2 regions of the Pontibacterium sp. genome follow, and region 1 is predicted to be linked to the other one. Evidence: predicted binding sites of a transcription regulator. Region 1 holds the regulator's gene; the other holds the start of a gene.
What was found. The regulator PhoB, encoded in region 1, activates phosphate uptake and scavenging genes when phosphate is short. The targets are predictions, from matches to a motif close to TGTCATANNNNTGTCANA.
Positions count from the first base shown of each region.

Region 2: a site for PhoB is predicted at 2,872-2,889, ahead of ABYW01_RS02850 (TIGR00153 family protein). Genes of this name have one in related genera too.

Region 1 covers NZ_JBFGYC010000006.1:19,466-27,063, reverse strand. Annotated here, with positions in the region: gene ABYW01_RS01025 (hypothetical protein) at 1-36, shown strand, start outside; gene cysZ (sulfate transporter CysZ) at 43-819, shown strand; gene phoR (phosphate regulon sensor histidine kinase PhoR) at 894-2,225, opposite strand; gene phoB (phosphate regulon transcriptional regulator PhoB) at 2,234-2,929, opposite strand; gene ubiA (4-hydroxybenzoate octaprenyltransferase) at 3,061-3,948, opposite strand; gene ABYW01_RS01000 (chorismate lyase) at 3,976-4,515, opposite strand; gene ABYW01_RS00995 (DUF1415 domain-containing protein) at 4,639-5,223, shown strand; gene ABYW01_RS00990 (diguanylate cyclase domain-containing protein) at 5,254-6,765, opposite strand; gene phoU (phosphate signaling complex protein PhoU) at 6,904-7,598, opposite strand, start outside.
Region 2 covers NZ_JBFGYC010000024.1:8,773-16,370, reverse strand. Annotated here, with positions in the region: partial or broken gene glnE (bifunctional [glutamate--ammonia ligase]-adenylyl-L-tyrosine phosphorylase/[glutamate--ammonia-ligase] adenylyltransferase) at 1-1,481, opposite strand, end outside; gene ABYW01_RS02855 (inorganic triphosphatase) at 1,632-2,765, opposite strand; gene ABYW01_RS02850 (TIGR00153 family protein) at 2,938-3,618, shown strand; gene ABYW01_RS02845 (inorganic phosphate transporter) at 3,647-4,912, shown strand; gene argE (acetylornithine deacetylase) at 5,157-6,311, shown strand; gene argA (amino-acid N-acetyltransferase) at 6,308-7,598, shown strand, end outside.

The DNA.
Region 1 (7,598 bases):
GTAGCGATGCGTCTAATCGCATTCTTTATGGGTTAAAAACACATGAAAGGTAATCCCGTTCGAGGTGCCGGATATCTGATTCAGGGACTGAAGATGCTGCCGGATCCGGCGATCCGTCCCTTTGTCCTGGTGCCATTAATGGTCAATATCCTGCTGTTTGTGGGTGCGATCTGGCTCCTGATGTCGCAGTTTGACGTCTGGGTTGATTACTGGCTGGGGTTCCTGCCAGAGTGGGCATCGTTCCTGAGCTGGCTGCTGTGGCCGCTGTTTGCACTGCTGGTGTTGCTGGTGGTTTATTACAGCTTCACGCTGGTGGCGAATCTAATTGCAGCACCTTTTAACGGTTTCCTCTCTGAGAAAGTGGAGAAAAGCCTGAGAGGGGAAGTCGTCACCGATGAAGGTTGGCAGGCTGTATTGGCACTGATTCCACGCGCCGTCGGCCGCGAACTCTCTAAGCTGGCGTATTATCTGCCGCGTTTCCTCGCGTTGCTGGTGCTTTCTTTTATACCAGTGCTGAATATTATCGCGCCTGTATTATGGTTCCTGTTCGGGGCCTGGATGATGGCGATTCAGTATTGCGATTATCCGATGGATAACAACAAAGTCAGCTTTAAGCAGATGAAACTGCTGCTGAAGGCTAAGCGTATGACATCGGTGGGTTTTGGTGGTTTGGTACAGCTAGGGATGATGATACCGGTCGTTAACCTGATCCTGATGCCCGCAGCCGTCATTGGTGCGACCTGCTACTGGGTAGAAGAGCATGTTGAGGGGCACTATGGAAATGAAACGCGTCCTGAGCAGCCGAAGCTTGATCATTAAGCGTTGACTAGGTTGGCAATAAAAAGGCGTATTCCATGACTGGAATACGCCTTTTTCGTATCCGATCTGTGGGTTCAGCCCACATCCTCCAAATCGTCATCATTGTCGCTGACGGATACCCGTATCAGATACTCCAGCGGGAAGTGACAGGTGAAGGTGCTGCCTTCGCCTTTTTTACTGCGAATGGTCAGGTTGCCACCGTGTCGTGACAACACATGTTTGACGATGGCCAGCCCCAGACCTGTGCCGCCACTTTCGGACGAGCGGCTTTCATCAACGCGATAGAAACGCTCGGTCAGCCGGGCGATATGCATGGCATCGATACCGATACCATCATCAGTGACGGAGAAATGGCCGCCGTCCTTATCAACCCACCAACGGATCGTAATATGTCCGTCCTGCGGCGTATATCGTGCTGCGTTGTAGACCAGATTAGAGAACGCACTGTGGAGCTCGATCTCCTGACCCAGCAGGTCATGTTGCTGATCAAGTTCCAGCTCAAAGGTATGGCCTTTGTCGCGAGACAGTTCGGTGGCCGCTTCATAGATATTCTGGATCAGGCTTTGGACTTGTACCGGGTGTTCGTCCGAGACTTGTCGACTGGCCTCCAGACGAGACAACAGCAAAAGATCGGATACCAGACTCTGCATCCGACGGGCTTGTTGTTGCATCTGGTTCATACCGCGTTGCAGTGGGCGTGGCAGGTCATGATCAAGGAAGGTTTCCAGATACCCCAGAATGACTGTCAATGGCGTACGCAGCTCGTGAGAGGCGTTGGCGACGAAATCCTGACGGGTTTGTTCAAGGCGCAGCATCTGCGTGATGTCGCGGGCAACGAGCAGGCGATCTCCCGCGCCGAAGCGGGTGATCTGGTACTGCAATTCCCGATTGTGGTTGATCGGCGATGGCAGCTGGAGCGGGTCCTCATAGCTATCGCGCTTGTAGTAGCGGATAAAACGAGGATCACGCAGCAGGTTCATGACCGGTTTACCGCGATCCGCGGCTGCTTTGAAGCCGAGTAAACGTTCAGCAGATCGGTTCCACCACTCCAGGTTATCCTGTGCGTTGATGATCACAATGCCATCATTCAGCGCGGCGGAGGATTGTTGAAAGCGGTTGATCACACTGCGCAGGAACACTTCGCGCGCGGCGGTGCGTTTTTGCTGGCGGGATAGTTCATCAAACAGCTCGCCCCAATGCCCAGTGTACTCAGGGGGCTCTTCGCTGGATTTATCGCGATGTAACCATTCGGTTAGGCGACCAAATTGTTTGACCTGCAACAGAGCCCAGATAAAGAGCCCGGCGGCAAGAAACTCAGGGGGATAACCGAATACGAACCCCACAAGCAACCCCAAACCTGAGAACAGGAACAGATTACTGAGCATTGAGTGGTGGTTACGCTGCATGCTTAACCTCAGGCCACGTTGATCGAGAAGCGGTAGCCGGTACCACGAACGGTCTGTACCAGGTAATCATGACGCTCGCCCAGTGCTTTACGCAGGCGACGGATGTGTACATCGACGGTACGTTCTTCAACGTAGACGTTGCCACCCCAGACCATGTCCAGCAACTGGCTGCGGGAATAAGCGCGGTCCTGATGGGTCATAAAGAACTGCAACAGGCGGAATTCGGTCGGACCCAGATCAATGGGATTTCCCTCTGCGCTGACACGATGCGAGACTGGGTCCAGCGTCAAGCCATCCACAGAAACCGGTTCTTCTACACCTTTAGGTGTCGTGCGGCGCAATACGGCTTTCAGGCGTGCAACCAGCTCACGGGGGGAGAAGGGTTTCGTAATAAAATCATCCGCTCCGGATTCCAGTCCTTTGATTTTATTCTCTTCCTCACCTTTTGCCGTCAGCATGATGATCGGCATATCGGCGGTCATCTCATCTTTGCGTAAGCGGCGGGCGAAGTCGACACCACTGGTACCGGGCATCATCCAGTCCAGCAGGACCATATCCGGTTTGTTATCTACGATCAGTGCGTGTGCCTGGTTAGCGTTTTCCGCTTCAAGACATTCGTAACCGGCCATTTCCAGTGCGACTGCGATCATTTCGCGAATTGGCGCTTCGTCGTCAACGATCAGCACCTTTTTCGTAGAAGACATGACGTCTGCCTCATTCAGGGTTGTTTAAAGACCGCATCATTACAAGACAATATTGTTACACTAATATGACGTTGATCGTATTTCCATCGCGTAGAGGCATATAAAGTAAAAATCTAGCCTGATCAGTGGCTTTACGCACTCAGATAGTGCGCAAAAATACCCGCAAAGATAATCAAACCGACGTAGTGATTATTGAGAAAGGCCTGGAAGCAGGGATCGCGTTCGCGGTGGCGAACCTGATATTGCTGTCGGATAAAGAGGGCAGCGGCCCCTGTCAGTCCTGCGAAAAACCAGACGGATAGCTGCAGATGCAGACCCAGCCCGATGAGCAGAGCCAACGTGATCATTTGCAGGATGGCGACGATCAGTTTATCCGCATCCCCAAATAGAATAGCGGTCGATTTCACACCGATCTTCAGGTCATCATCGCGATCTACCATCGCATAGAGCGTATCGTACGCCACGGTCCAAAGCAGTGTGGCGGCATAGATCAACCATGCATACCAAGGCACAGTGCCTGTGACGGCACTGAAGGCCATCGGCACGGCCCAGGCAAACGCTGCACCCAGGACTACCTGAGGGAGATGGGTGTAACGTTTCATAAACGGGTAAACCGCGGTCAGCGCGACAGCACCGAAGGAGAGCAACACCGTCTGCCAGTTGGTAAATAGCACCAATATAAACGCCAGCAACATCATGCCGCTGAACAGCATAACAGCCTCTTTCGGCGTCACCCGGCCACTCGGAATGGGGCGTTGAGCGGTGCGTTTAACATGACCATCGACTTTGCGGTCGGCAAAGTCATTGATAGCACAGCCCGCTGAACGGGTCAGAAAAGCACCCAGTGTGAAGATAAACAGTAGCTTCAGGTCAGGGATGCCTTCAGCGGCAATCCACAGTGCCCACAGCGCTGGCCACAATACCAGGTAGGTACCGATGGGTTTGTCCATCCGCATCAGTTGAACGTAAGCGGATAACTTCTCTTTTAAGCTGAAGGGTTGCTGTGCCTGTGACTGCATATGGGCTGCTTCTTGTGGTTGGTGAGCCTATTTTACCTGTTGCAGGGCGGGCAGAAAAACCTCGCAGACCAGCAACGGTTTATCGGATAGATAGAATAGTGAGCGACGGGCCCAAACATCGGTCCTTTTATCTTGCAAACGTAAGCGGCTGATTTGCAGTGGACCCCGGCGCATCGTGGGATCGGTAAACAGCATTGACCCCAGTGAACGGTTGCCCAGTAACTTTAACGTCCGCTGACGTCCGGTCAGGGTGGTAGCAGGCACAATGGTACGTGCATAAACCCACGGCTGTCCCTGGCCGATCAATTGAACTTCGCGGATCAGTGCGTTTTCGCGGCTGTTCATCCGTAAGGCTTTTGCTTCAGACCGCGTGGGTCGTTGCCAACCCTGACTGACAACCTCAACCCGGAAGTCGCCCTTGCTCAGCTCAATCAGGCGCTTTGTCAGTGATCCTGAGTCGGTCAGCCAGCTACGCCATGCCTGTGGCGCCTGTGTCATACTGGGGCGACGCAGGGAGCTCCAGCGGGTATCAAAGTTAGGTTGAGTCAGAGCTCGGGCTATAGGCACAGCAATATTTCCTTCAAAATCTGCGCGTATGTTATCACCGGCAGGGCGCAAAAGTCTGCTGTACGTCAACTCTCTGGCGATCTGGCCTTTGCCTGTTGGGGACCATCAGGTAGCATCGCCGCTATGAATACCAGACACTCACTCAAGTATTGTCCTGAAAATGCCGAAGCACTTACCCGTCAGTGGGTCGAGTCGATGGTGGTGGGCCTTAATCTCTGTCCATTTGCTGCGCCTGTGGTGAAGCAAGCAACGATTCACTATGCCGTTGAACAAGGTGATAAAGATGAGGCGGTGATTCAGGCATTTCTCGCTGAACTGGACCGTATTCAGGCGAGTGAAGAGGATGAGCTGGCAACGACTTTGCTGGTGACGCCGAATGCGTTACCGGATTTCGAGCAGTACTTGGATATGCTGGATATATTGCAGGGCTTATTGGACCGCTCAGGGCTGGGCGGTGTCTTTCAGCTGGCGAGTTTCCATCCCCACTATCAGTTTGCCGGGGTCTCCGCGAACGATATTACCAACTGGACCAATCGCTCCCCATTTCCCTGTTTCCACCTGATTCGCGAAGGCATGATGACGCGGGTATTGATGAATTATGGTGATCCGGATGACATTCCGGAGCGCAATATGTCGTTGATGCAGAAGTTGGGACGGGAAGGGTTAATCGAGCGTTATCCGCCGTATGCGGATTACATCCGCGACTAACCCCGTTCTATTGCTGATTTTACATCTGGACTAACTGGCGACGCAGTTACGACCGTTATTCTTCGCTTTGTACAGGGCATCATCTGCAATCTGAATCAGATCCCGCGGACTGCTGTTGTCAGCGGGATTCAGGCTGGCAATTCCCAAGCTGATGGTGACACATTCGGCTGCGGATGACTTGGTGTGGGCAATCGCCAGATCTTCCACGGTTTTACGGATTTTCTCCGCCAGCACTTCTGCGCCTTGCTGATCGGTTTCCGGCAGCAGCACAACAAACTCTTCACCGCCAAAGCGGCAGACCATATCCTGCGCACGTTTCACGCTCTCGGTAATAGCGGTCGCGACATGCTGCAGGCAGCCGTCGCCGGTGAGGTGACCGTAATGATCGTTGTAGTCTTTAAAGTGGTCCACATCCAGCATGATCAGGCTCAGAGGCTGCTTCGAACGTTGGCCGCGCAGCCACTCAACTTCCAGGCTACGCTCAAACTCGCGGCGGTTGTAGATCTGGGTCAGGCCATCAATGCGGGCGGCCCGTTCCAGCAGGTCATGGCTGCGTTTAAGCAGCAGCAAAGTACGGATACGGGCTTTGAGAATACCGCTGGCCCGGTCTTTGACCAGATAATCGGCTGCGCCGGTTTCGTACACTTTGATCTCGTCCGCATCAGACAAGGTATCGCCAACCAGTGCGACAGGGGTATGGCTCTCCGATGCCTGATGCACGATCTCCGTCGTATCTTCCAGCATCTGTTGCCAGTGATTGATACTGTTCAGCAGAATCAGATCCGGTGTTTCTCCGGGCTTATTGAGCATGCCGCGCAGTTCTTGTACCGATGCCGGTAGCAGGATGTTGTAGTCTTCACGCACCGATGCAATGACGTTCCAGATCGACTGTACGCCGTCGTGTCCGTAAAAGGCGATGGTTTGCTGATCACGCCCATGGCACTGATCAAAGCTGCCAACCGGCCCCGGCGGCTGTTCTCCGCCAAAGAATGCACTGATATGTTCCTGACTGGGCAGTCCGAGCAATGTGCGTTCATCACTATCGGTGGTCAGTACCGGAATACGCAGGTTGTAGCTGCCACGTTCCCATTGCTGCTGCCAGTTCTGCAGGCACAGTTCATGGTTTTCTTCGATCGATAGCTCACCCGGAAGGCCAGCTTCCACAATGCAGTCGTAGATCACGGCAGTAGAGCTGATATCTTTGCCTTCAATCCAGAGTGCGCGGTAGAGGTTGGTCAGTAGGTCGAGCGCTTTAACTTCGTCGATTTCGCGGGCGGCAATAACACACAGAATGGCAAAGCGGCTGTCGCTTCGCAGGGGAGGCAGTGCGACTTGTACCTGAGGTGCACGGCTGCGCACGGTAAATACTTCGCTGGCCAATTCAGCCTGACTCTCGGGCGTCGCATTAAATACGCTGATATCGGGGGCATGTTCGATCAACCGCCAGTCAACCTGTTCTAGCAGGTCCATAGCGTGCAGTTGTTCCTGCATGGCATAACAGAAAGGGCAGTTCAGATCGGCGTAGACCACGTATTGCAGCATGTTGGTTCCCTGAGTGTTAACACAGCACTAGGGCAAAGTTACCACAAGTGATGGGTGGCAAGTCCAGTAATAAAACGAGCGTTTACCCGAATGGCTAGTCGGGTAAACGCTGGGGGGCGGGCGCTGCAATGTTTAGGCTTATCCTTCGCTCTGCTGAGCGGCCTCTTTCATCTCTTTCAACGAGGCGTGACGGACATCCTGACCACTGACCAGATACACCAGATGCTCAGCCATATTGCAGGCATGGTCACCGATGCGTTCCAGGCTGCGCAGTACCCAGATCACGTTCAGGCTGCTGGAGATCGCACGAGGATCTTCCATCATGTAAGTGATCAGGGAACGCATGGCCGTGCGGTATTCCTGATCCACAGCTTTGTCCTGTTTAGCTACACGGTATGCCAGTTCAGTATCGCTGCGGGCAAAGGCGGTCAGTACATCTTTCACCATTTCACGGACCAGATTGCCGATGTGACGGACTTCCTGATAACCGCGCTGGGAGTTGCCATCGTCGGCCAGATCAATGGCGTGGCGACAGATGCGGCTGGCTTCATCGCCAATGCGTTCCAGATCGGAGACCGCTTTGGAGATCGCTGTGATCAGGCGCAAGTCGCTAGCCGCAGGCTGGCGGCGGGCAATGATCGTGGTGCACTGTTCGTCGATCAGCAGTTCCATATCGTTGGTTTGCTGATCGGTACGGCGCGATTTTTCTGCTAGGTCAGCATCACCTGTTAGCAGTGCTTCTACAGCGTCGTTAACCTGGCGCTCTACAATACCGCCCATGGTCAGAAGCTGGGTGCGAATCTGTTCCAGCTCGTCGTTAAACTGCTGTGATA
Region 2 (7,598 bases), on a different contig from region 1:
GCGTTGTCATAGCCCTTTTCTGCAAGGAAGATAATCCCTTGTTCCTGATTCAGAGCGCCGTCCCACAGCTCCAGCCACTCCTCTGCGGCATTTTCCGTCTGCCCCTCTTCCTGCTCTTCTGCAGGCGCAATAACATCCGCAAAATGACGGCGCACATTGGCACGATGAGCTTCCAGCTGATCATAGAACGCATCCCACTGCTCAAAACCCATGCTGTACGCCAGACGCAGCTGCTCCTTGTCATCCATCGGCAGCTCCTGTGTCTGCCTGTCCGCCACTGCCTGAATCGCGTGCTCGGCATTGCGCAGGAACTCATAGGCATTCAGCAGGTCATCTACCGCTTCCTGTGGCATACCAACGGAATCAGGTAACAGTGGCAGGATGTTACAGAGTTCGCGTTGCTGCAGACGGCTATCACGACCACCGCGGATCAGCTGGAACGCCTGTGCGATAAACTCAACTTCGCGAATACCGCCTGAGCCGAGTTTTACATTTTGCTCCCGCCCTTTACGACGAACTTCGCGGTTGATCATCTCCTTCATTTCACGCAGAGACTCAAACGCACTGAAGTCGATATATTTGCGATAAACAAAGGGGCGCAAGCGCTGCATCAACTGCGCCCCGGCCTTTTTGTCACCGGCAACGATACGCGCCTTAATCATGGCGTAGCGTTCCCAGTCACGCCCCTGTTCCTGATAGTACAGCTCCATCGCATCAAAGCTGGCTGCCAGCGGAGACGCCGACCCAAACGGACGCAAACGCATATCAACGCGGAATACAAAACCATCCACGGTCATATTATCCAGCGCCTGAATCAGTTTTTTGCCTACGCGGATAAAGAAGTCCTGATTCTCCAGGCACTTTTTCTCGCCATCCGTCTGACCGTTTTCCGGGAACGAGAAGATCAGATCGATATCGGAGCTCAGATTGAGTTCATTCGCGCCCAGCTTACCCATACCCATCACAACCAGGCGTTGTTGCTCTTTTTCACCGCTCTCGCCGATACCATAAGGTGTGCCCCAGCGTTCACACGCCGAATCATATAACCAGTTCAACGCACCATCGATACAGGCGTCTGCCATCAAAGACAGGTCACGGGTGGTTTCACGCATATCCGCGCGGCGGGTCAGATCACGCCAGATAATGCGTACCTGTTCGCGGTTACGGAACAAACGCAACTCACGATGCAGATCGTTTTCGGCGTCAATGTCGGATAAACGCTGTGTCAGCGCAGTTTCGTAATAGTCAGGCTCGTAACTGCGGTGCAAATCACCGCTGGTGAGCAGGTCCTGTAACAGGACGGGAGAGCGACTGAGTTGCTCAGATACAAAATCACTGCCTACGCTCACACGCGTCAGCTCAGTCAAAAGTTCGGGGGATACCCCTTCTACTGCGTTAAGTTTGTCTTCAAAACGCTGCCAGTTTTGCTCCAGCAGGGGGTGTAGTGACTCGGTTACCGTATCGGTTAGCGCTGTGTACATGGTCCGTTTGCTCTCCCAAAAGAGTCCAAACCGGGCCATATCAGATCAAAGCCCGGCGAGTTCAGCTGTACCGGCAGGCGATACAACCAAAATGCTCACCGGACATGACCCCAGCCTATCAAATCTCTACAGCTGAGGTCATGAGCTTTGTCACGCCAGATTCAATCTTCGTTGCGCACGCTGCTGGTGTTCCTCACTCCAGCGTGTTCGCCAACTCAATGAAACCAGCTGCAAACCGATCTGCAGGGCGATCTGCCCCAGACCCACGGTCTGTAACAGCACCTCCATACGATCTTCCGCTTTTTTCTGCGCTTCCTGCTGCCACGCCTGACCATTGCCGTTCATCAGACCCGCAGTACGATGCCAAGCATCCACATCGCGTAACTGGCGAATCAGCTTTGTCAGCAACGGGTCCAGATCACCTTCAGGGTCAGCCGGAATGATATCGCTGAAGCTTTCGTACAGCCCACCGATGTTGCGCAATGACTCCAGCGCCAACGTCACATACTGCCAGTCACGGGTAAACTGCCAGGCTTCCAGATACTGCGGCCAGAGCATCAGTTCACGCTGCAACATCTGACAGAACGCCAGCTCCAGCGTCGCATCTTCGACAAAGCTCTGTTCAGGCTCACGCACCTGATAACTCTCAGGCGCGCAGAGTCGATACCCGCGCTGTGCTTTGCTGACATCAGAACTCAGCAGTGGAATCTGCTGCCCCAGCTCCAGCGCAACCTGAAACAGGCCTGCTGGGCTGCCCGCCATCAATTCCAGCTCAAGCTCACAGATTTCGTCGTGTTTGCGCTCTTCACCCTGCCCGATCCATGCCTGGCCGCGATCCAGTGCAATCTCGATCAGTAAACGCTCACCATCATCACCAACACCATCATACAGCCAGGTATTACGCATAAAGTCCGTGGCAAAGACCGGCTTGATCCGCGCCAGTAATGCCGGATCGTTTAACGCAGCTGGCCATTCGGTTTGCTTCAGCAGTTCAAAGTCCAGTTCAGGCTGATCAACATACCACTCCCACTCAGCGCGCTGATGCAAACCACCTTCAGCCTTACCACTGGTTTTCAGCGTCTGGATATAGCGGCCCTCTTTCTCACGGATGCGCAGTGCTACCCGCTCCCGCGTCAGATCCTGTTCCGGCGTGTCAAAATAGATATTTTTCAACGCCTTAGCGCCCTGATCTATCACCTGCGGAGACTGAAACAACGGCTGCTGCTTCAGAGACTCAATGTGGTGTCGACTGACACTCAGTTTTAACTCGATTTCTTTCGCCATAACCCACAGTTTCCTTCTACTTCAGGCGACAGTCTAACCCAGTCTTGGGTCCAAATTCGATTTGCGTCAGTTTGATGTCAATTTCATGAATATTTCGTGTATATACAACTACAAACATATGACAGGCCACTTTATACTGGCGCGCAAATTTTACACTCACAGGTTAACGCCCATGGTAACCAATAATCCGATCTTGCAGATGTTTGCGCGCTCGCCGTTTAAGCCGATGCAGGAACACATTGCAAAAGCACAGGAATGTGCCTCAGAGCTAATTCCATTTTTCGAAGCGGTAAAAGCTGATGACTGGGAAACTGCTTCTCAGGTACAGCACCGTATCGCAACGTTGGAAGGCGAAGCTGATGTAATGAAAAAGGAGGTTCGCCAACACCTGCCTAAGAGCATCTTCCTGCCGGTACCCCGTACGGACCTGCTGGAACTGCTGCGCATGCAGGACAAGATCGCGAACCGTGCCAAGGATATTGCGGGCCTGATGCTCGGTCGCCAGATGGCAATACCGGAACCGATTCAACCCCACATGACTGATTTCGTCCGCGCAGCCCTCAGTACGTCGGAAAAAGCACTGGTTGCTCTGAATGAACTGGATGAACTGCTGACCAGTGGTTTCAGTGGTCATGAAGTCGATCTGGTCGAGAAGATGATCGGTGAACTGGATGATCTGGAGCACCGCACCGATGAACTGGAACGCGGCATCCGTTTCGAACTGTTCCAGATCGAAAAAGATATGAACCCGATTGATGTGATGTTCCTGTATCAGATCATTAACTGGATCGGTGATCTGGCGGATCGCGCGCAGCAGGTTGGCAGCCGTTTACAGCTGCTGATGGCTCGTTAATTCTTAAGTTTTTTCAGGATTATTCCTCATGGATATCATCGCTCAGTATGGTGACACGATTGTCATCCTTGCGTGTATTTTTGGTTTCTTCATGGCTTGGGGTGTTGGCGCAAACGACGTCGCAAACGCCATGGGCACCTCGGTTGGTTCTAAAGCACTGACCCTGAAACAGGCGATTATCATCGCCATCATGTTCGAATTCGCCGGTGCATACCTGGCAGGTGGTGCAGTAACCGCCACCATTCGTAAAGGGATTATCGACCCCGCACTGCTCTCCGGTACACCTGAACTACTGGTCTTCGGTATGATGGCGGCATTGCTGGCAGCGGGTACATGGCTGCTCGTCGCGACTTACTTTGGCTGGCCGGTCTCTACGACACATACGATTGTCGGCGCGATTGTAGGCTTTGCAGCCGTGGGGATTTCTGCTGATGCGGTTAACTGGGGCAAAGTCGCTAAGATCGTTGCGAGCTGGGTGGTCTCTCCTCTGACCGCCGGGGTCATATCGTTCTTCCTCTTCCGAACGGTGCAGAAGCTGATACTCGACACCGAAGATCCATTTAAGAACGCGAAGAAATATATCCCGTTCTACATCTTCATGGTGGGCTTTATCATCGCGATGGTGACCTTTACTAAAGGTCTGAAGCACGTTGGGCTTGATCTGAGCTGGGGTCAGAGTGCACTTATCTCCATCGTATTTGGTCTCTTCACCATGTTTATCGGCACCATGATGCTGAAGAAGATCCAGCCCAATGCGGATGCGGATCGAGAATACCATTTCTCCAGTGTTGAGAAACTGTTCGGCATCCTGATGATGTTCACCGCGTGTGCAATGGCTTTCGCCCACGGTTCTAACGATGTTGCGAACGCTGTAGGTCCTCTGGCTGCGATTGTCGGTGTTGTATCTGCTGGCGGTGAAGTGCTGCAGAAGTCCGCCATGCCAGCATGGATTTTGCTGCTGGGTGGCGCAGGTATCGTTGCCGGTCTGGTGACGTACGGCCATAAAGTTATCGCAACTGTTGGTAACAACATTACCGAGCTGACACCAAGCCGTGGCTTTGCTGCAACGCTGGCCGCTGCAACGACTGTGGTTGTGGCATCTGGCACCGGTCTGCCGATCTCCACGACTCACACTCTGGTCGGCGCTGTACTGGGTGTAGGTATCGCGCGTGGTATGGCTGCACTGAACCTGCGTGTCGTCGGCACGATTTTCGTATCCTGGGTTGTAACCCTGCCTGCGGGTGCGGGTCTGGCAATCATGTTCTTCTTTATGTTCAAAGGCATGTTTAGCTAATACCCCGTTGAGCAGACGGTACCGAGTGCCGTCTGCTCCTTTAGGTTTTCCCTTCTTCAAACTTCCCTTCTGCCTCCTCAAATCCTTTTTCTTTCCTGTCGCTCTCCGCACACGAATCTAAGACTTTTCACCGACCAGCGTAGACCCTCGTCCCTGATGGTTGCACAATAAGGTATTCCATACGGACGCCCACCCATGTTTGCTGTCATGGGGATGGTCATATAACAAGAAGAACGGAGACTCCATGTCCAACCATCAATGCCCCGATATTGTTACGATGCTTGCCGAACTGATTGCCAGTCCATCGGTCAGCTGTACCAACCCCAGCCTTGATCAAAGCAACCTCGACGTCATCGAAAAGCTGGAAACCTGGTTATCCAATCTGGGCTTCAAAACCGAAGTCATGCCCATTCCGGGGGCGCCCAATAAAGCGAACCTGATCGCCACACTGGGCAGTGGTCCGGGGGGACTGGTCCTGTCAGGCCATACCGATACAGTGCCTTACAACGATGAACTCTGGGCCAGTAATCCGTTCCGATTGACCGAAAAAGATAATCGGTTCTACGGGCTGGGTACCTGCGACATGAAAGGTTTTTTCCCACTGGCAATTACCGCGGCGAAAAAATTCCTCGAACAGCCTCTGCAGCAACCGCTGATTATTCTCGCCACGGCGGATGAAGAAAGTTCGATGAACGGCGCACGTGCGCTGGCAGAAGCCGGCAAACCGAAAGCGCGCTATGCAGTCATCGGTGAGCCAACAGGATTGCGTCCGGTGTACATGCACAAAGGCATGATGATGGAGAGCATTCGCATCAAAGGCAGCGCAGGTCATTCTTCTGATCCCTCTCTGGGCGCCAACGCGCTGGAAGCGATGCACTCTGTATTGGGCAAGCTGATCGACTTTCGTCAGGAACTTCAGCGGGACTACAGCAACAGCAACTTTACCGTTAGCGTACCGACGCTGAATCTGGGCTGTGTGCACGGCGGAGATAACCCTAACCGGATCTGCGGCCACTGTGATCTCGAATACGATCTGCGCCCACTGCCGGGCATGAACCTCAATAATTTACGTGAAACGGTCGCGCAGCGCGTTAAACCGCTGGAACAGGAGTTCGGCGTACAGATCACCTCTGAATCACTGTTCCCGGGCATTCCGCCGTTTCAGAATGACGCCAGCTCTGAACTGGTACAAACTGCCGAAAAGCTCACGGGCTATACGGCCCAAAGTGTGGCATTTGGCACTGAAGCACCGTTCCTTCAAGATCTGGGCATGGATACGATTGTCATGGGACCTGGATCAATTGATCAGGCACACCAACCAGACGAGTATTTGGCTTTTGACCAGATTAAGCCTACAGTTGCGATATTAGAGCAAATGATCGCCAAGTACTGCCTGTGATAAACGATATAAAACAATACGTTAACTGGTTCCGCCACTCATCGCCGTACATCAATACACATCGGGGTAAAACCTTTGTGCTGATGCTGGGTGGCGAAGCCGTGGCCAGCCCCAACTTCGACCACATCGTCCATGACATTGCGCTGCTGAATAGTCTCGGCGTAAGACTGGTGTTAGTGCACGGCTCGCGTCCACAAATTGAGACCCGTCTGGCCCAACAAGGGCTGAAACCACAACTGCATCATCACCGCCGCGTCACCGATGCTGAGACGCTGCGCTGTGTGATTGAGGCCGCGGCCTCGGTGCGCACCGAGATAGAAGCACGGCTGTCGATGGGCTTGTCCAACACCCCCATGCACGGTGCCCGTATCCGTGTTGTGTCGGGCAACTTTGTGACTGCGCGTCCGGTCGGCGTTGATGACGGCGTGGATCTGGGACATACCGGTGAGGTTCGCCGGGTCGACAGCGAAGCGATCAATCAACATCTGGATCAGGGCAATATCGTCCTGCTATCTCACCTGGGTTACTCACCGACCGGCGAAATTTTTAACCTTGCCGTAGAAGATGTAGCCACCCGCACCGCCGTATCGCTTAACGCCGACAAGCTACTGCTGTTTGGCGCGGACAAAGGGGTACTCGACAGCAAACAGCAACTGCGCAGTGAAGTCCTCACGCGGAAAGCCGAACGGCTGGTGAGCAGCTATCTGGCAGGGCTGGAGCAAAGCGATAAACCCCATACGGAGTTGTCACGTAACTTACTGGCCTCGGTACAAGCCTGTCGTGAAGGTGTGAATCGCTGTCATCTGATCAGCTACCAGGAAGATGGCGCGCTGATCACCGAACTATTCACCCGTGAAGGCTCCGGCACGATGGTGCTGCAGGAGTCCTACGAGCAAATTCGTCAGGCCAGCATTGAAGATGTTGGCGGTCTGCTGGAGATGATCCAGCCGATGGAGGAGCAGGGTATTCTGGTGCGTCGCTCCCGCGAGTTGCTGGAGAGCGAAATCGAACGTTTCACATTGGTGGAACGTGATGGTGCGATTATCGGCTGCGCTGCGCTCTATCCCTTCGCGGAGGAAAAAACCGGCGAACTGGCCTGCGTGGCGATCTCATCGGAGTACCGGGGCGGAGATCGCGGCGATATGTTGCTGCAAGCGGTGGAAAAACAGGCACGCCTGCAGGGGCTGGAGCAGCTGTTTGTACTGACGACCCGCACCGCACACTGGTTTGTGGAACGTGGATTCAAAGAGGTGCCGGTAGGCTCTCTGCCAACCGAGAAAAAGTCAC